DNA from 3 places in the Streptomyces sp. NPDC045846 genome. Region 1 is predicted to be linked to each of the others. Evidence: predicted binding sites of a transcription regulator. Region 1 holds the regulator's gene; each other region holds the start of a gene.
The links. Region 1 encodes HrcA, which represses chaperone genes, less so after heat shock. Its sites were predicted from a motif close to TTNGCACTCNGNNNNNCNGAGTGCNAA; they were not measured.

Region 1 (6,323 bases):
GCGTCGCGGTCCTCGTGCAGGACCACCGCCAGGTCCGCCTCGGCGAGCAGCGCCGCGACCTGCTTCGTGGTCATCGCTTCGCGCACGTCCGGGAAGCGCACCCGGCGCGACTGCTTGCCGGCCTCGCGGGCCGTACCGCGCCATTTGGCGAGGGACTTGGCGCCGCGCTCGCCCTTCCACTGGGTGATGCAGCGCGCGGCCTGCCACGGCACGATCGCGTCGACGCCCGTCTCGGTCATCGTCTCCACGGCGACCTCACCCCGGTCGCCCTTGGGCAGCGCCTGCACCACGGTGACGCGTACCGGCGGCTCCTCCTCGCTCGCGTGCGCGGTGACCCGTACGACCAGGCGGTCCTTGCCCTCGGCCGCCACGACCACGGCGTCCGCCCAGGTCCCGGCGCCGTCGGTGAGGGTCACCCGCTCGTCGGCGCGCAGCCGTTTGACGGAGACGGCGTGCCGGCCCTCCGGCCCGTCCAGGACGAACTCACCGCCGGCCGGCACCTTGTCGACAACGAAGACCGGGGCGGTCATGACGTACTCCTCGTGTTGTTCAGGTTCTGCAGTTTCGCGGTCAACTCGGCCGCCGCGTCGTCCAGTTCGGCGGCCAGCACCTCGACGAGCCGTCCCGCCGGGAGCTCCCGGGCCAGCCGGTGGCCCTGGCCCGCCCAGAGCGCCATGCCCTGCGGGTCGCCCGCCTCGGCCGCGGCCTTGCGCAGGCCCGAGGTGAGCTGGTGCACCTGCGGATAGGCGGCGGGGGCGTACGGCCCGTGCTCCCGCATGAAACGGTTCACCAGGCCCCGCGCGGGCCGCCCGGAGAACGCGCGCGTCAACTCCGTACGGACGAAGAGGGGGTTGGTCAGCGCCTGCTTGTGCAGCACGTTCGCGCCCGACTCCGGGCACACCAGGAACGCCGTGCCCAGCTGGGCCGCGTCGGCGCCCGCAGCGAGCACCGCCGCGATCTGCGCGCCGCGCATCAGCCCGCCCGTCGCGACGATCGGCAGCTGGACCGCCTCCCGGACGAGGCCGATCAGCGCGAGCAGTCCGATGCGGGCCCCGCCGACCTGCGGATCGTCCTGGTAGGTGCCCTGGTGGCCGCCCGCCTCGACGCCCTGCACACAGACCGCGTCGGCCCCCGCCCGCTGCGCGGCCTGCGCCTCCTGGGGCGTGGTGACCGTGACGATCGTGTACGTGCCCACCTTCGCGAAGGCGTCGAGCACCGCTCGCTCGGGGCAGCCGAAGGTGAACGAGACGACCGGGACCGGGTCCTCGCGCAGGATCGCCAGCTTGGCCTCGTAGTTGTCGTCGCCACCGGAGTCGGCGTCGCCCAGGGGGGTCTCGTACCAGGAGGCCTCGCCCGCCAGTTGGTGGCGGTAGACCTCGATGGCGGCGGGGTCGGTGTGCGGGTCCTGGGGCATGAACAGGTTGACTCCGAAGGGCTGGCTCGTCAGCCCCCGCACCTGCTTGATCTCCTGGTACATGCCGTCGGCGGTCTTGTACCCGGCGGCGAGGAAGCCGAGCCCCCCGGCCTCGGAGACGGCCGCGGCCAGCGCCGGACCGGAGGCGCCGCCCGCCATGGGCGCCTGCACGATCGGATACCGGCAGAGATCGGTCAAAGCCATGCCCGCATCGTGCCACGACGTAGCTCTCGCACCGAATCGCCTCTTCCGCCCGGGGCGGGTGAGTCCGGCCACCTCGCGCGCGGGCCGCGCGCGCCGGACGGCTGGATTCCGCTCTGCGGACGGCGGAAAACGCGCCCGAACGACGAAGAGGGGCCACGGGGAACACCCCGTGGCCCCTCTTCACGGCCTACCGGCCGTTGAACGCGTCCTTCAGGCGGGAGAACAGGCCCTGCTGGCCGGGCTGGAACTGGCCCGTGGGGCGCTCCTCGCCGCGCAGCTTGGCCAGCTGGCGCAGCAGGTCCTCCTGCTGGGGGTCCAGCTTGCTGGGCGTGAGGACCTCGACGTGCACGATGAGGTCGCCCCGGCCGCCGCCGCGCAGATGCGTGATGCCGCGGCCGTGCAGCGGGATGGACTGGCCGGACTGGGTGCCCGGGCGGATGTCCACCTCCTCCATGCCGTCCAGGGTCTGGAGCGGCACCTTGGTGCCGAGCGACGCCGCCGTCATCGGGATGGTGACCGTGCAGTGCAGGTCGTCGCCCCGGCGCTGGAACACGTCGTGCGGCAGCTCGTGGATCTCCACGTACAGGTCGCCGGCGGGGCCGCCGCCGGGGCCGACCTCGCCCTCGCCCGCGAGCTGGATCCGGGTGCCGTTGTCGACACCGGCCGGGATCTTCACGGTGAGGGTGCGCCGCGAGCGGATGCGGCCGTCGCCCGCGCACTCCGGGCACGGGGTGGGCACCACGGTGCCGAAGCCCTGGCACTGGGGGCAGGGCCGCGAGGTCATGACCTGGCCCAGGAAGGACCGGGTGACCTGGGACACCTCGCCGCGGCCGCGGCACATGTCACAGGTCTGCGCGGAGGTGCCGGGGGCAGCTCCCTCGCCCGAACAGGTCGTGCACACCACGGCGGTGTCGACCTGGATCTCCTTGGTGGTGCCGAAGGCCGCCTCGTTGAGGTCGATCTCCAGGCGGATCATGGCGTCCTGGCCGCGGCGGGTCCGCGAGCGCGGTCCGCGCTGCGACGCCGTGCCGAAGAAGGCGTCCATGATGTCCGAGAAGTTGCCGAAGCCGCCCGCGCCGAAGCCGCCGGCCCCGCCGCCGCCCGACGACGACAGCGGGTCCCCGCCGAGGTCGTAGACCTGCTTCTTCTGCGGGTCGGAGAGGACCTCGTAAGCGGCGTTGATCTCCTTGAACCGCTCCTGGGTCTTCGGGTCGGGGTTCACGTCGGGGTGGAGTTCCCGCGCGAGCCTCCGGAAGGCCTTCTTGATCTCGTCCTGTGATGCGTCGCGGCGCACGCCGAGTACGGCGTAGTAGTCCGTGGCCACTTACGACTCCGCCAGGATCTGTCCGACGTAACGTGCCACTGCGCGTACCGCTCCCATCGTTCCGGGGTAATCCATGCGGGTCGGTCCGACCACGCCGAGTTTGGCGACCGCCTCGCCGCCGGAACCGTAGCCGACCGATACGACGGACGTGGAGTTCAGTCCCTCGTGGGCGTTGTTCTCGTGCCCGATGCGTACGGTCATGCCCGATTCCTTGGCCTCGCCGAGCAGCTTGAGGAGCACGACCTGCTCCTCCAGCGCCTCCAGCACCGGCCTGATGGTCAGCGGGAAGTCGTGTCCGAAGCGGGTGAGATTGGCGGTGCCGCCGATCATCAACCGCTCCTCGGTCTCTTCGACCAGGGTTTCGAGGAGGGTGGCGAGGACCGTCGAAACGGTTCCTCGGTCCTCCGGTTCAAAGGACTCCGGCAGGTCCTGCACCAGCTGCGGCACGTCCGCGAAGCGGCGCCCCACCACCCGTGCGTTGAGCCGGGCCCGCAGGTCCGCGAGCGAGGCCTCGCCGAACGGCGCCGGGCAGTCCACCATGCGCTGCTCGACGCGGCCGGTGTCCGTGATCAGCACCAGCATCAGCCGGGCCGAGGCGAGTGAGAGAAGTTCCACGTGCCGCACCGTCGAGCGGGTCAGCGACGGGTACTGGACCACCGCGACCTGCCGGGTCAGCTGCGCCAGCAGCCGCACCGTACGGGCCACGACGTCGTCCAGGTCGACCGCGCTGTCCAGGAAGTTCTGGATCGCCCGGCGCTCCGGCGACGACAGGGGCTTGACGCCCGCGAGCCGGTCGACGAAGAGCCGGTAGCCCTTGTCGGTCGGGATGCGGCCGGCGCTGGTGTGGGGCTGGGCGATGAAGCCCTCCTCCTCCAGCACCGCCATGTCGTTGCGCACGGTGGCCGGGGAGACCCCCAGCGCGTGCCGCTCGGTGAGGGCCTTGGACCCCACCGGCTCCTCGGTGCCGACGTAGTCCTGGACGATGGCGCGCAGCACCTCGAGCCTGCGTTCACTGAGCATCGCGCACACCTCCAGTAGCCGTCTTCTTGGCACTCACTGTGTTCGAGTGCCAGCAATCCCCCGGCCAGTGTACGGCCGACCGGTACGCCCCTAGCAAGGGCGGCCGACCACGCTACCGTGCGGCGACGCCGGTCGATTGCGGATAGCGTCGCGTCATGGACGTCAGTTGGGAAGAGTTCGGCTGGGAGCGGCTGGGTGACGGGGTGGGGCGCAGGCGCCTGCCGCGCTGGGACGCCACGGCCGCGCTGGTGGCCGGCGCGGGCTCGCTCCTCTTGTACGACACCGGCGCGACGCTCCGCGAGGGCGCCGAACTCCGCTCTCAGGCGGAGGCCCTCTTCGGCCGCCGTGTGACCCACATCGCGCTCAGCCATCCCCACTTCGACCACGTTCTGGGCACGGCCGCCTTCTCCGGCGCCGAGGTGTACGGGGCGGTCGGCATCGAGCGGGCCCTGGGGGGCGACGAGCTGCGCTCGGACGCGGTGAGCCACGGGGTGCCCGCCGGGGAGGCCGCCGAGGCGGCCGATCTCTTGGTGGTGCCGCACCACGCGGTGAGCGGCGAGTGGACGCTGGACCTGGGCGGCCGTCAGGTGCTGCTCGCCAACGTCGGCCCCGGGCACAGCGGCCACGACCTCGCGCTCCTGGTCCCGGCGAGCGGCGGCTCGCCCGAGATCGTCTTCTGCGGCGACCTGGTCGAGGAGTCGGGCGAGCCGCAGGCTGGCTCCGACGCGGTGGTGTCGCGCTGGCCCGCCGCCCTGGACCGGCTGCTCTCGCTCGGCGGCGAGGACGCGGTGTACGTGCCGGGGCACGGGGCGGTGGTGGACACGGCGTTCGTCCGCGCCCAGCGGGACCAACTCGCCGCGCGCTTCGGCCAGTCGTAACAGCCACGCTTCCGGGGGCCCTCACCCCCGGGCTGCCCCCGCCACCCTGACCGCATCCCCCGGGAGCCGCCCCCGGACCCCCGGCCGACCCCAATAATGAGCCCCATGCGCAGCTACAGCCCTGACCTCACCCCGCCCTGGCTGCATCCCCCGGGGGTCAACCCCCGGACCCCCGGCCGACCCCAATAATGAGGCCCATGCGCAGCTACAGCCCTGACCTCACCCCGCCCTGGAAGAAGAAGCAGGCGCCTGTTCCCGAGGTGCCTGCCGAGACGGACCTCGTCGTCGAGGAGGTCTCCACGGGATTCTGCGGAGCCGTGATCCGCTGCGAGAAGACGGCCGAGGGCCCGACGGTCACCCTGGAGGACCGCTTCGGCAAGCATCGGGTCTTCCCGCTCGCGCCGCGCGGGTTCCTCCTGGAGGGCAAGGTGGTCACGCTCGTACGCCCCTCCGCGTCGGCGCCCGTACGCCCCACCCGCACGGCCTCCGGGTCGGTCGCCGTGCCGGGCGCGCGGGCCCGGGTCGCCCGGGCGGGGCGGATCTACGTCGAGGGGCGCCACGACGCCGAGCTCGTCGAGAAGGTGTGGGGCGACGACCTGCGCATCGAGGGCGTGGTCGTCGAATACCTGGAGGGCATCGACGACCTTCCGGCGATCGTCGCCGAGTTCTCCCCCGGGCCGGACGCGCGGCTCGGCGTCCTGGTCGACCACCTGGTCCCGGGCTCCAAGGAGTCCCGCATCGCGGCGTCCGTCACCCACCCCGACGTGCTGGTCGTCGGACACCCCTACATCGACGTGTGGGAGGCCGTGAAACCGGCGTCCGTGGGGATCCCGGCGTGGCCGGTCGTGCCGCGGGGGCAGGACTGGAAGACGGGGGTGTGCCGGGCGCTGGGGTGGCCGGAGAACACGGGGGCGGCGTGGGCGCGCATCCTGTCCGGGGTGTCGTCGTACCGGGATCTCGACGCGTCGTTGCTGGGGTCGGTGGAGCGGTTGATCGACTTCGTGACCGTGCCGTAGCCCCCACCCCGCCCCTCCCCGAGACCCTCCGGGGGTTGAAGTGCGCTCCTGGGGCTCCGCCCCAGACCCCGTTCGCGCCTGAACGGCGCTCGTCCTCAAACGCCGGACGGGCTAAAGATGCCCATGCAGGCCAGCACCAGTGCTGTTAGGGGCGCGGGGAACTGCGCGAGCAACCAGGCACGGTCGACGGACGGCATCGGGGTTGGGGGCGCGAGGAACTGCGCGAGCAACCCCGCACGGCCTGCGGAGAAGAGCGGGTTTTAGGGGCGCGGGGAACTGCGCGACCAGCCACGCACGGCCCGCGGACAGAACGGGGTTAAGGGGCGCGGGGAACTGCGTGAGCGGGCGTGCACGGCCCCCGGGGTGGAGGGGGCGCGGGGCCCCGCGGTTGGCGGAGTGGTGGGCCTCAGTCGACCAGGGCTCGTACGACCGCGTCCGCCAGCAACCGCCCCCGCAGGGTCAGCACG
Region 2 (6,323 bases), on a different contig from region 1:
GATTTGGTTGGGGCCAGCGCACTCTCACCACAACAATCCCTGGCCCTGATCGAATCGGTGGCGGAGGATTACGCCCATGAGGATCAGCCCTGAGTACGACCTGAGCAAGGCCACTTGGCACAAGTCGAGTTACAGCGGTGCAAGCGGGGGCGACTGCCTTGAGGTCGCCCGCTGGCAGAAGTCCAGCTACAGCGGCGGCGAGGGCGGCAACTGCCTTGAGGTCGGCCACTGGCGCAAGTCCACGTACAGCGATGCCAGCGGCGGCAACTGCCTTGAAGTGGCCGACGGGCACAGCGAGTTCGTGCCTGTTCGCGACTCGAAGAACCCCGACGGGCCCGTCCTCGTGTTCCCGGCCGCCGCCTGGTCCGCGTTCATCGACGACGTACGCGCCTGAGTCAACCGGTGTAGCGGCGGGGCCCGAGGCACTCAAGTCCCGGGCCCTGCCCGCTACTTGGACGCCTTCACGGTTATGTCGCCGTTGCTGGTGGCCAGGTTCAGCTGGTGGGTGGCGGTCGGGGCGTCGGGTATCGCGAGCTTCGTGCTGCCGCTGCTGGTCCGGGCCGTGACGTGGTACGGGGCGGACGGCGCGGTCACGGTGATGCTGCCGTTGGAGGTCTGCGCCGTGACGTCCTGCACGGTGTCGGGTGTCAGGGAGATCGAGCCGTTCGACGTGCGGGCCGTGACGCCCGTGCCCTTCAGGCCGGTGCCGCTGATCGAGCCGTTGGTGGTGCCTATGTCGACCGGGCCCGTCGCCCCGGACACCTTCACGTCGCCGTCCTTCGTGGAGACCTTGACCTCACCGACCGAGGACAGGCTCAACGTGCCCTCGGTGCTCGACCCGGTCACCGGGATTCCGGCCGGGACGTCGACCGTGTAGTCCACCGAGCAGTGGCCCGAGCAGCCTTCGAGCACCAGCACGCCGTTCTCGACGTGGTACGTCGTGCCCTCCGGCTTCGTCTTTTCCCGGTAGTTGACCTCGCGGTGCACCGACACCTTGTCGAGGCCCTTCTTGCCGCGCACCCGGAAGCCGTCCGATTTTCCGTCGAGGCGCACCGCGGTGATCTTTTCCTTGACCGTGGCGTCGTCCTTGAACGTCTTGTCGTCCAGCGGGCCGCACGCGCCCAGGGCGCCGACCGCCAGCGCGGTCAGGGTCACGGCCGCGAGGGTGCGGGTCCGCAGTCGTGTGGTGCTCATGAAAGTCCCCCGAAGGTGTGCCAGTTGGGGCCGCTCTCGCCCCCCTCCGGACACCAAATTAGCCCCGCCACCAGGCCTCGCACCATGGAGCCAGCACCCGTATCGACCTTCGCGTTTCCGTACCCCACGGTTCGGAACCCCGAAGTTCCGGGCCCCGGAAACGCCCGAGGGCGGCACCCCCGCAATGGGGGTGCCGCCCTCGGCGTACAACCAGGATCTACCGAGCCGGGGCTCAGAAGTCCATGTCACCGCCCGGCATGCCGCCCGGAGCGGCCGCGGCGGCCTTCTCCGGCTTGTCGGCGATGACGGCCTCGGTGGTGAGGAAGAGCGCCGCGATGGAGGCGGCGTTCTGCAGCGCGGAGCGGGTGACCTTCGCCGGGTCGATGATGCCCTCGGCGATCATGTCGACGTACTCACCCGTGGCGGCGTTCAGACCGTGGCCGACGGCCAGGTTGCGCACCTTCTCCACGACGACGCCACCCTCGAGACCACCGTTGACGGCGATCTGCTTGAGCGGGGCCTCCAGGGCGAGCTTCACGGCGTTGGCGCCGGTCGCCTCGTCACCGTCGAGCTCAAGCTTCTCGAACACCGCGGAGGCCTGGAGCAGGGCCACGCCACCACCGGCGACGATGCCCTCCTCGACGGCCGCCTTCGCGTTGCGAACGGCGTCCTCGATGCGGTGCTTGCGCTCCTTGAGCTCGACCTCGGTGGCCGCGCCCGCCTTGATGACGGCCACGCCGCCGGCGAGCTTGGCGAGGCGCTCCTGGAGCTTCTCGCGGTCGTAGTCCGAGTCGCTGTTCTCGATCTCGGCGCGGATCTGGTTGACGCGACCCTGGACCTGGTCGCTGTCACCGGCACCGTCGACGATCGTCGTCTCGTCCTTGGTGATGACGACCTTGCGGGCGCGACCGAGCAGGTCGAGACCGGCGTTCTCCAGCTTGAGGCCGACCTCCTCGGAGATGACCGTGCCGCCCGTGAGGATGGCGATGTCACCGAGCATGGCCTTGCGGCGGTCACCGAAGCCCGGGGCCTTGACGGCGACGGACTTGAAGGTGCCACGGATCTTGTTGACGACCAGGGTCGACAGGGCCTCGCCCTCGACGTCCTCGGCGATGATCAGCAGCGGCTTGCCGGACTGCATGACCTTCTCGAGGAGCGGCAGCAGGTCCTTGACCGAGCTGATCTTCGAGTTGACGATCAGGATGTACGGGTCGTCGAGCGACGCCTCCATACGCTCCATGTCGGTGGCGAAGTACGCCGAGATGTAGCCCTTGTCGAAGCGCATGCCCTCGGTGAGCTCAAGCTCGAGCCCGAAGGTCTGCGACTCCTCGACGGTGATGACGCCTTCCTTGCCGACCTTGTCCATCGCCTCGGCGATGAGCTCGCCGATCTGGGTGTCGGCGGCGGAGATGGAGGCCGTCGAAGCGATCTGCTCCTTGGTCTCCACGTCCTTGGCCTGCTCCAGGAGGGCGGCGGAGACGGCCTCGACGGCCTTCTCGATGCCGCGCTTCAGGGCCATCGGGTTGGCGCCGGCGGCGACGTTGCGCAGACCCTCGCGCACCAGGGCCTGGGCGAGAACGGTCGCGGTGGTCGTACCGTCACCGGCGACGTCGTCCGTCTTCTTGGCGACTTCCTTGACCAGCTCGGCGCCGATCTTCTCGTACGGGTCCTCGAGCTCGATCTCCTTGGCGATGGAAACACCATCGTTGGTGATCGTGGGGGCGCCCCACTTCTTCTCGAGGACGACGTTGCGGCCCTTGGGGCCGAGGGTGACCTTGACGGCGTCGGCGAGCTGGTTCATCCCGCGCTCGAGACCGCGCCGTGCCTCCTCGTCGAACGCGATGATCTTGGCCATGTGAAGTGGTCCTCCCGGACAGGGGTGGCGTTCTTCGTGGATCGCGCCGGTGCCCGCGACGGACGGCCTGCAGCCCTTGTGGTTCCTTGCCCCACCCGGTCTGCGGGCCTCACTGACCCGATCCAAGTTCTGTCACTCTCACTCGGAGAGTGCTAAGCCCAATGATTAGCACTCGGCACCTGCGAGTGCAAGCGAGTCTCTTGAACCGGGGGGCTTTGGCTTGGCGGTGCCGCCCGGTGTCGGCGGGGGCTCCGCCCCCGCGCCCCGGCTCCTGACGAAGCCGGTCTTTCGTCGGCGGGCCGCGCGGCGTTGCTCGCGCCCCTTTCAGGCCGTTCTTCGCCCGACCACCGTGCGTGGCTGCTCGCGCCGTTCCCCGCGCCCCTATCAGGCCGTCCCGCGCCTGACCACCATGCGCGGTTGCTCGCGCAGTTCCCCGCGCCCCTATCAGGCCGTCCCGCGCCTGACCACCGTGCGCGGTTGCTCGCGCAGTTCCCCGCGCCCCTATCAGGCCGTCCCGCGCCTGACCACCGTGCGTGGTTGCTCGCGCAGTTCCCCGCGCCCCTTAACCCGATGTCGGCCTCGCGTCGTGCGTGGTTGTTCGCGCAGTTCCCCGCGCCCCTTGAACCCCCTTCGATCTGCGGACCGTGCCCGCTTCTCGCGCCGTTCCCCGCGCCCCTTGACCCGATCTCGGCCTCGCGTCGTGCATGGTGACTCGCGCAGTTCCCCGCGCCCCTCAACCCCCTTCGCCTGCGGACCGTGGTCGCTTCTCGCGCAGTTCCTCGCGCCCCTGGCGGTACTGGGGGGCGGGCCGGTGCTGGCATCTTTAGCCTGTCCGGCGTTTGAGGACGAGCGCCGTTCAGGCGCGAGCGGGGGTGTGGGGGCGGAGCCCCCGCCGGGGGTCGAGGGGCGGAGCCCCTCAAGGGGGTCTGGGGCGCAGCCCCAGGGCTCAGCACATCCAACCCCTGCGCAACGGGCGGGCGGGTGGGCAAGCGCCCCCGGGGTTTGGGGCGCAGCCCCAGGGTGCGGAACCATCCAACCCCGCACAGGGCAAGCCCCCCGGGCCTGGGCGGAGCCCCAGGGGTGCGTGAAGGGGGCCACCCTTGGGGTGGCCCCCTTCATGCGTGCGTGCGTCGGTGGCCGATCGCGCCGAGATCAGACGGCGAGCTTGACCATGTCCGCCTGCGGACCCTTCTGGCCCTGCGAGATCTCGAACTCGACTCGCTGACCTTCTTCAAGGGTGCGGTAACCGTCCATCTGGATCGCGCTGTAGTGGACGAAAACATCCGCACCACCGTCGACCGCGATGAAGCCGTACCCCTTCTCCGCGTTGAACCACTTGACGGTGCCCTGAGCCATGCCTAACTCCCCTATTACTGGCCCTTGCACGGGACCACACTTCGCGGACCCGGGTCAGACCTCCACCCTCCGACAGGAGAGGGTGTGCGCCGGAACGCGTCGACCGCGGCTGAATGTATCTGCCCAACTGCCCTCTGCAACAGGTCAATCGGACGAGAATTCCGGGCACACGCAGTGAACGGAATGCCATGAATTCAGCATTCCGGGGCAAGTCGGGCCGGGCAAAGCGCACTTAAGGCACAAAGGACACACACACTTTGACCTCATGTTGTCGCGTTCTCATATGCACTTGGCACGGGAAGCGAAGGCGCTTCCCCAACTGTACCCCGCTCAACCATGCTGAATTGCCCCCTCCGCTTCTCGTGCGGAGGGGGCAACTCTGCGTACAGACGGCGTTAAACGGCGCGGCGGTTCAGCCGCCCGCGACCGCCGGAATGATCGAGACGCCGGCGCCCTCGGGCGTGGCCGTCTGGAGGCCCTGCTCGAAGCGCACGTCGTCGTCGTTGACGTACACGTTGACGAAGCGGCGCAGCTTGCCCTGGTCGTCCAGGACGCGCGCGGCGATCCCGGCGTGGTTCTTCTCCAGGTCGGCGATGACCTCGGCCAGCGTCGCGCCCTCGGCGGCGACCTCGGCCAGGCCGCCGGTGTAGGTGCGCAGGATGGTGGGGATGCGGACGTTCACGCTCATGGTTCGGTACTCCTAGTCGATCAGCAGAGGCTCAGTGGGCGAGGCCCGCGTCGCGGAAGGCGTCCAGGCTCGGGCGGATGGTCGCGGTCGCCTGGGACGTGGCGGCCACCGCGTCCAGGGTCTTGAGCCCGTCACCGGTGTTGAGCACGACCGTGGTGAGCGACGGGTCGAGGAGACCGGCCTCGATGAGCTTCTTGGTGACGCCCACCGTCACGCCGCCCGCGGTCTCCGCGAAGATGCCCTCGGTCCGGGCGAGCAGCTTGATGGCGTCGACGATCTGCTCGTCGTCGACGTCCTCCACCGCGCCGCCCGTGCGGCGCGCGATGTCCAGGACGTACGGCCCGTCCGCCGGGTTGCCGATGGCCAGCGACTTGGCGATGGTGTCCGGCTTCTGCGGGCGTACGACATCGTGCCCGGCCTTGAAGGCGGTGGAGACCGGGGAGCAGCCCTCGGCCTGCGCGCCGAAGATCTTGTACGGCCTGTCCTCGACCAGGCCGAGCTTGATCAGCTCCTGGAGCCCCTTGTCGATCTTGGTGAGCTGGGAGCCCGAGGCGATCGGGATGACCAGCTGGTCGGGCAGCCGCCAGCCGAGCTGCTCGCAGATCTCGTACGCCAGCGTCTTGGAACCCTCGCCGTAGTACGGCCGCAGGTTGACGTTGACGAAGCCCCAGCCCTCGCCGAGCGGGTCGCCGATGAGCTCGGAGCAGAAGCGGTTCACGTCGTCGTAGTTGCCCTCGATGCCGACGAGCTCGCCGCCGTACACCGCGGCCATGACGACCTTGCCCTGCTCCAGGTCGTGCGGGATGAACACGCAGGAGCGGAAGCCGGCCCGCGCGGCGGCGGCGCCGACCGCGCCCGCGAGGTTTCCGGTGGAGGAGCAGGAGAGCGTGGTGAAGCCGAAGGCGCGGGCGGCCTCCAGGGCCTGGGCGACGACGCGGTCCTTGAAGGAGTGCGTCGGGTTGCCGGAGTCGTCCTTGACGAACAGCTTGCCGGGCTCGACGCCCAGCTCGCGCGCCAGGTTCTCGGCCTTGACGAGCTTGGTGAAGCCCGGGTTCAGGTTCGGCTTGTCGGCCACGTCGGCGGGGACGGGCAGCAGCGGCGCGTACCGCCAGATGTTCTCGGGGCCCGCCTCGATCCGCTTGCGCAGCGCCTCGGGGTCGCCGAGCGGCAGGTCATAAGCCACTTCGAGCGGTCCGAAACACAGTTCGCAGGCGAAGATCGGGCCGAGTT
Region 3 (6,323 bases), on a different contig from region 1:
AGCAGGATGTTGGTGTCCCCGCCCACCGACTTGGGCGCGTCGTCGCCGAGCGCGTGCGAGGTGCCGATGCTCCCGGCCAGATCGCGGTAGAGGTACCAGCCGCCGGCCAGCGCGCACAGCACCAGGACGAGGGCGGCGACGGCGAACGCGCGCACCAGGCGCACCGGGCCGGAGCGCTTCCTGCGGCGGCTGGTCCTTCGGCTGCGGCTCATTCGACGGTGGCTCACGCCGACCGATGCTGGGCCCATGGCGCTGAAGGAATCCTGAGAGTCCTGAAGACGCCTTCAGAACCCGTACGCCCGCACCCGTGGACCGCGCCGCCTCAGAACCGCCCCGGCAGGCGCACCGTGAACGTCGCGCCCGGACCCGCCCCGGCCGACAGTTCACCGCCGTGCGCCCGCGCGATCTCCCGGGCGATGGCGAGCCCGAGCCCGGTGCCGCCGCTCTCCCGGGCGCGGGCGGTGTCCAGGCGGACGAAGCGCTCGAAGATCCGGGACCGGTCGGCGGCCGGGACGCCGGGGCCGTCGTCGCCGACGACGAGGACCGCGTCGGGGCCTTCGCGGGCGGCCCGCACCCGTACCGCCGTACGGGCATGGCGCACCGCGTTGTCGACGAGGTTGGCCAGCATCCGCTCCAGCTGCGCCGGGTCGCCGCGCACCGGCACGGGAGCGTCGGCCAGCAGCTCCACCGGGACCCGGGCGCCACGGCGGCGGGCGGTGTCCTCGGCCGCCAGCAGCGCCAGGTCGACCGGCTCGGCCAGGGGCTGCGGGTGGGCGTCGAGGCGGGCCAGGAGCAGGAGGTCGGCGGCGATCCGCTGGAGCCGCTCGGTGTCGTCGAGCGCGGCCCGCACCGAGGCCGAGTCCGGTGCGGCGAGGGCGACTTCGAGCCGCGAGCGGACCGCGGCGATGGGGTTGCGCAGCTCGTGCGAGGCGTCGGCGACGAACTCGCGCTGGCGGACGTGGGCCGCTTCGAGCCGGTCCAGGGTGGCGTTCACGGTCCGGGCGAGCAGCGCGATCTCGTCGGCGCCGCCGGGGTCGGGCACCCGGCGGTCCAGCTCGCGGGAACTGACCTCGGCGAGCTCGGTGCGGATCGAGGTCACCGGGCGCAGCGCCAGCCCGGTGCCGGCCCAGGCGATGGCCGCGGCGAGCGCGATCAGCGGCGGGGCACTGGCGAGCAGGGCCCAGGCGATGGCGCCGGTCGCGTCGTCCACGTCGCTGAGCACGGTCATCCCGTACACATAGCTCGCGGGGCCGCCCGGCAGCTGGGCGCGTACGACGACGGCGACCTCGTGGCGGCCCTGGTCGTTCAGGGTCCGGGACGCCGAGTCCTGGCTTTCGGGCGGCCGGAATCCGGCCAGCTCCTCCGGGGCGGCGGCGGTCTCCTGGCTCGCCGCGGTCACCCGGCCCCGCTCGTCCAGGACCATGATCAGGTCGACGCCGCCGTCCGGCGGCGGAAGCAGCTCGCGTGCGGTGCCCGCGTCGACCTGGGCGGCGACCTTGCGGGCGGCCAGTTCGGTGCGGCCCGTGGTGTTGTCGAGGAGGTTGGAGCGCAGCACGATGTAGAGCCAGATCCCGCCCGCGGCGAGCAGCAGCGCCATCGCGAGGGCGGCGGCCGCGGCGACCTTCCCGCGCACGGTCCGGGGCAGCGGCCGCCGGGCCCAGCGCGGCGGTTCAGCCGCCATCGGGGGCCATCCGGTAGCCCACTCCGTGCACGGTCAGGATCGAGCGGCGGCCGAACGGAGAGTCGATCTTCTTCCTGAGCGACGAGACGTAGACCTCGACGATGTTCGGGTCGATCCCGCCGTCGGGGCCCGCCGCGCTGTCCCAGACCTCGTCGAGGATGTGCTGCTTGGCGACGGCCCGGCCCGGCTCGGCCATCAGGCAGGCCAGCACGGCCACTTCGCGCGCGGTCAGCTCGATCTCGCGCCCGCCGCGCCGGCAGCGCCGGGCCGCCGGGTCGAGGGTGAGGTCGCCCGCCTGGAGCGGGCCCGGGCGCGCGGCTCCCGTCCGGCGGCCCAGCGCCCGGAGCCGGGCGAGCAGCACCACGAACGAGAACGGCTTGGTCAGGTAGTCGTCGGCCCCCGAGTCGAGGCCGTCGGCCTCGTCGTACTCGCCGTCCTTGGCGGTCAGTATCAGGACCGGCGTCAGGTCGTCGAGCCGTCGCATGCGGCGGCAGATCTCATAACCGCTGAGCCCCGGCAGCATCAGGTCGAGCACGATCGCGTCGTATCCGCCGGTGAGCGCGAGGTCGAGGCCGCGGTGGCCGTCGTGGGCGACGTCGACCCAGTGCCCCTCGGCGGAGATGCCCCGACGCAGCGAGTCGGCGAGCCCGGTTTCGTCCTCGACGACCAGAATGCGCATGCCGTCCAGGGTCACACAGGCGGGCCCGGGCCCCGCCGGCGTCCGCCGCGGCGGTGGCAGATTGGCACTCCGCTTGACCGAGTGCTAATCGCCGTCCTAGTCTCGCTTCTGGCACTCCCCACCGGAGAGTGCCAACACAGCGACGGGCAGGTCCGGCACCCGCGACGACGGATCCACCTGGTCGCCACCCCAGACAGTTAACCCCGTGAGATCTCCGAAGGGGGAGACCGGATCGTGACGACCGCCAGCTCCAAGGTTGCCATCAAGCCGCTCGAGGACCGCATTGTGGTCCAGCCGCTCGACGCCGAGCAGACCACGGCCTCGGGCCTGGTCATTCCGGACACCGCGAAGGAGAAGCCCCAGGAGGGCGCCGTCCTCGCCGTGGGTCCGGGCCGCTTCGAGAACGGCGAGCGCCTGCCGCTCGACGTCAAGGTCGGCGATGTCGTGCTGTACAGCAAGTACGGCGGCACCGAGGTGAAGTACAACGGCGACGAGTACCTCGTCCTCTCGGCTCGCGACGTGCTCGCGATCATCGAGAAGTAATTCACCGAAGCAATTCATCGAAGTACTTCTTCGAAGCGAAACGCTTTGAGAGCTGCGCCCCTGGTCACCCCGCTGATTGCCGGGCGGCGAGGGGCGCAGTGTCATTAACCCGAGTTTTCGAGAGGGCTGAACCGCTCCCATGGCGAAGATCCTGAAGTTCGACGAGGACGCCCGTCGCGCCCTTGAGCGCGGCGTCAACAAGCTTGCCGACACCGTCAAGGTGACGATCGGCCCCAAGGGCCGCAACGTCGTCATCGACAAGAAGTTCGGCGCCCCCACCATCACCAACGACGGTGTCACCATCGCGCGCGAGGTCGAGCTCGACGACCCGTACGAGAACCTGGGCGCCCAGCTCGTCAAGGAGGTGGCGACCAAGACCAACGACATCGCGGGTGACGGCACCACCACCGCGACCGTGCTGGCCCAGGCGCTGGTCCGCGAGGGTCTGCGCAACGTCGCCGCCGGTGCTTCCCCGGCCGCCCTGAAGAAGGGCATCGACGCCGCGGTCAAGGCCGTCTCCGACGAGCTCCTCGCGACCGCCCGTCCCATCGAGGACAAGACCGACATCGCCGCCGTCGCCGCGCTGTCCGCCCAGGACAAGCAGATCGGCGAGCTCATCGCCGAGGCCATGGACAAGGTCGGCAAGGACGGTGTCATCACCGTCGAGGAGTCCAACACCTTCGGTGTGGAGCTGGAGTTCACCGAGGGCATGGCCTTCGACAAGGGCTACCTCTCGCACTACATGGTCACCGACCAGGAGCGTATGGAGGCCGTCCTCGACGACCCGTACATCCTGATCAACCAGGGCAAGATCTCCTCGATCCAGGACCTGCTGCCGCTCCTGGAGAAGGTCATCCAGGCCGGCGCCTCCAAGCCGCTCCTGATCATCGCCGAGGACGTCGAGGGCGAGGCGCTCTCCACCCTGGTCGTCAACAAGATCCGCGGCACGTTCAACGCCGTGGCCGTCAAGGCCCCGGGCTTCGGCGACCGCCGCAAGGCCATGCTCCAGGACATCGCCACCCTCACCGGTGCGACCGTCATCGCCGAAGAGGTCGGCCTCAAGCTGGACCAGGCCGGTCTCGAGGTGCTCGGCACCGCGCGCCGCGTCACCATCACCAAGGACGACACCACGATCGTCGACGGCGGCGGCAACAGCGCCGACGTCGAGGGCCGCGTCAACCAGATCAAGGCCGAGATCGAGGCCACGGACTCCGACTGGGACCGCGAGAAGCTCCAGGAGCGCCTCGCGAAGCTGGCCGGCGGCGTGTGCGTGATCAAGGTCGGTGCCGCCACCGAGGTCGAGCTCAAGGAGCGCAAGCACCGTCTGGAGGACGCCATCTCCGCGACCCGCGCCGCGGTCGAGGAGGGCATCGTCTCCGGTGGTGGCTCCGCCCTGGTGCACGCCGCCAAGGTCCTGGAGGGCAACCTCGACAAGTCCGGCGACGAGGCCACCGGTGTCGCGGTCGTCCGCCGCGCCGTCGTCGAGCCGCTGCGCTGGATCGCCGAGAACGCCGGTCTCGAGGGCTACGTCATCACCTCCAAGGTGAGCGAGCTGGACAAGGGCTTCGGCTTCAACGCCGCCACCGGCGAGTACGGCGACCTGGTCAAGGCCGGCGTCATCGACCCGGTCAAGGTCACCCGCTCCGCCCTGGAGAACGCCGCCTCCATCGCCTCCCTGCTGCTCACGACCGAGACCCTGGTCGTCGAGAAGCCGGCCGAGGAGGAGGCCGAGGCCGGTCACGGCCACGGTCACGGCCACTCCCACTGACGTCGTACGCCGTCAGGCCCGCACCACGTGCGAAGGCCCCCGCTCCCGCCATCGGCGGGGCGGGGGCCTTCCCCGTTGCGGGAGGGGCCCGGCCGCTCAGCCCCCCAGGCCCAGCTGCCTCATCAGCTTCAGGGCGTCGTAGTGCCACCAGCCTTCCTGGATCCTGTCGTTCCGGAACCGGAAGATCGTGGTGCCGGTCATGCTGACCCGCCGGCCGGTGGCCGGGACACCCCGGAAGTCACCGGTGTGGGTGCCGTTCAGGGTCCACAGCGTCACCACGTCGTCGCCCTCGCAGATCTGCCGGTCGAGTTCGAAGGCGAAGTCGAAGGCCGACCGCCATCCGGCGACGTCGCGGCGGATCCCGTCGGAGCCGACGACCGTGTCCTGCTCCTTGAGGATGTCGTGGTCGGCGTAGTCGTCCGCGAACACCTCACCGATGGCGTCGAGGTTGCCTCCCGAGGCGATCTCGTGGAAGAACCGGCGGGCGGTTGAAGCGTTCAACTGGTCGTTGCGCACCACATCGAGGTCCGTGAAGGTGGGCATGCCGTCGCAGAGCGCCACCATCTCCGCGAAGATCCGGTTGGTCTCGGGGAGGTCGGAGTTCGCCATCGCCTCCTCGTACGAGGGGAATTCGATGATCTCCACATAGTGGGAGGCGTTGGAGCGGTCCTTGCCCACCACGCTGTGGGAGGCGGTCCGCCTGCCCTGGGTCTGTGCGACCCACTGGTCCATGAGCCGGTCCACGTCTCTGAACCGCTCGGTCCTGAAGTCGATCACCTGCGTGAATGTCATGGCTCCTCCCGGCTGGCTCGGGGCGGGACACCTCCATTTTAGTGAGCTTTGCCCGCTTTATTCCGAGGGGGGACGGCTCATGCCGAGTGGTGCAGCGCCGCCGGAAGCACGGGGTGCGCGAACGGCACCCCGGCCGCGAACCGCTCCACCTCGTCCAGCGCCTGGTCCGCCATGCGGTGCAGCTCGTTGCCGAGCGAGCCCGCGATGTGCGGGGTGAGCAGCACGTTGGGCAGGTCGTACAACGGGCTCTCGCGGGGCGGGAGTTCGGGGTCGGTCACGTCGAGCACGGCGTTCAGGCGGCCCGAGAGCAGCTCGGCGAGCAGGGCGGGCTCGTCCACCAGGGAGCCGCGCGCGGTGTTGATCAGGGTGGCGCCCGTCGGCATCAGGGCCAGCTGGCGCGCGCCGATCATGCGGTACGTCTCGGGCAGCTGCGGCGCGTGCACGGAGACGATTCCCGCGCGGGCGCACAGATCGTCCAGGGGCACGGACGCGACGCCGAGCGTGGCGGCCTCGGCGGCGCTCATGTACGGGTCGTACAGCAGGACCTCGAAGTCGAAGGGGCGCAGCAGCTCGATCACCCGGCGTCCGACGCGGGAGGCGCCGACCAGGCCGACGGTGCGCCGGTAGTTGCCGGTGCGGTCGCCCTCGCCCAGCCACTCGGGGGCGGTGCGCAGCTCGGCGTAGCGCTGCGCGGAGCCCAGCACGTCCTTGCCCGCGAACAGGATCGCGGCCAGCGTGTACTCGGCGACCGGCAGGGCGTTGGCGGCGGCGGCCGAGGTCACCGCGATGCCGCGTTCCCAGCAGGCGTCGGTGACGTGGTGCTTGACGGAGCCCGCGGCGTGGACCACGGCGCGCAGCTT

Region 2: groL (chaperonin GroEL) is a predicted target of HrcA. The motif match lies at 3,179-3,205, and genes of this name have one in related genera.
Region 3: groES (co-chaperone GroES) is a predicted target of HrcA. The motif match lies at 2,422-2,448, and genes of this name have one in related genera.

The regions. Positions count from the first base shown of each region.
Region 1 is NZ_JBWKKJ010000002.1:533,681-540,003, reverse strand. It holds gene AC07F3_RS07315 (16S rRNA (uracil(1498)-N(3))-methyltransferase) at 1-530, opposite strand, end outside; gene AC07F3_RS07310 (nitronate monooxygenase) at 527-1,618, opposite strand; gene dnaJ (molecular chaperone DnaJ) at 1,806-2,942, opposite strand; gene hrcA (heat-inducible transcriptional repressor HrcA) at 2,943-3,962, opposite strand; gene AC07F3_RS07295 (MBL fold metallo-hydrolase) at 4,118-4,840, shown strand; gene AC07F3_RS07290 (DUF3097 domain-containing protein) at 5,038-5,856, shown strand; gene hemW (radical SAM family heme chaperone HemW) at 6,263-6,323, opposite strand, start outside.
Region 2 is NZ_JBWKKJ010000014.1:52,053-58,375, reverse strand. It holds gene AC07F3_RS32785 (helix-turn-helix domain-containing protein) at 1-93, shown strand, start outside; gene AC07F3_RS32780 (DUF397 domain-containing protein) at 77-394, shown strand; gene AC07F3_RS32775 (DUF4097 family beta strand repeat-containing protein) at 448-1,194, opposite strand; gene groL (chaperonin GroEL) at 1,427-3,049, opposite strand; gene AC07F3_RS32765 (cold-shock protein) at 4,202-4,405, opposite strand; gene AC07F3_RS32760 (MoaD/ThiS family protein) at 4,818-5,093, opposite strand; gene thrC (threonine synthase) at 5,125-6,323, opposite strand, start outside.
Region 3 is NZ_JBWKKJ010000018.1:60,330-66,652, reverse strand. It holds gene AC07F3_RS36020 (LCP family protein) at 1-227, opposite strand, end outside; gene AC07F3_RS36015 (sensor histidine kinase) at 323-1,681, opposite strand; gene AC07F3_RS36010 (response regulator transcription factor) at 1,671-2,360, opposite strand; gene groES (co-chaperone GroES) at 2,595-2,903, shown strand; gene groL (chaperonin GroEL) at 3,043-4,671, shown strand; gene AC07F3_RS35995 (ester cyclase) at 4,768-5,463, opposite strand; gene AC07F3_RS35990 (hydroxyacid dehydrogenase) at 5,541-6,323, opposite strand, start outside.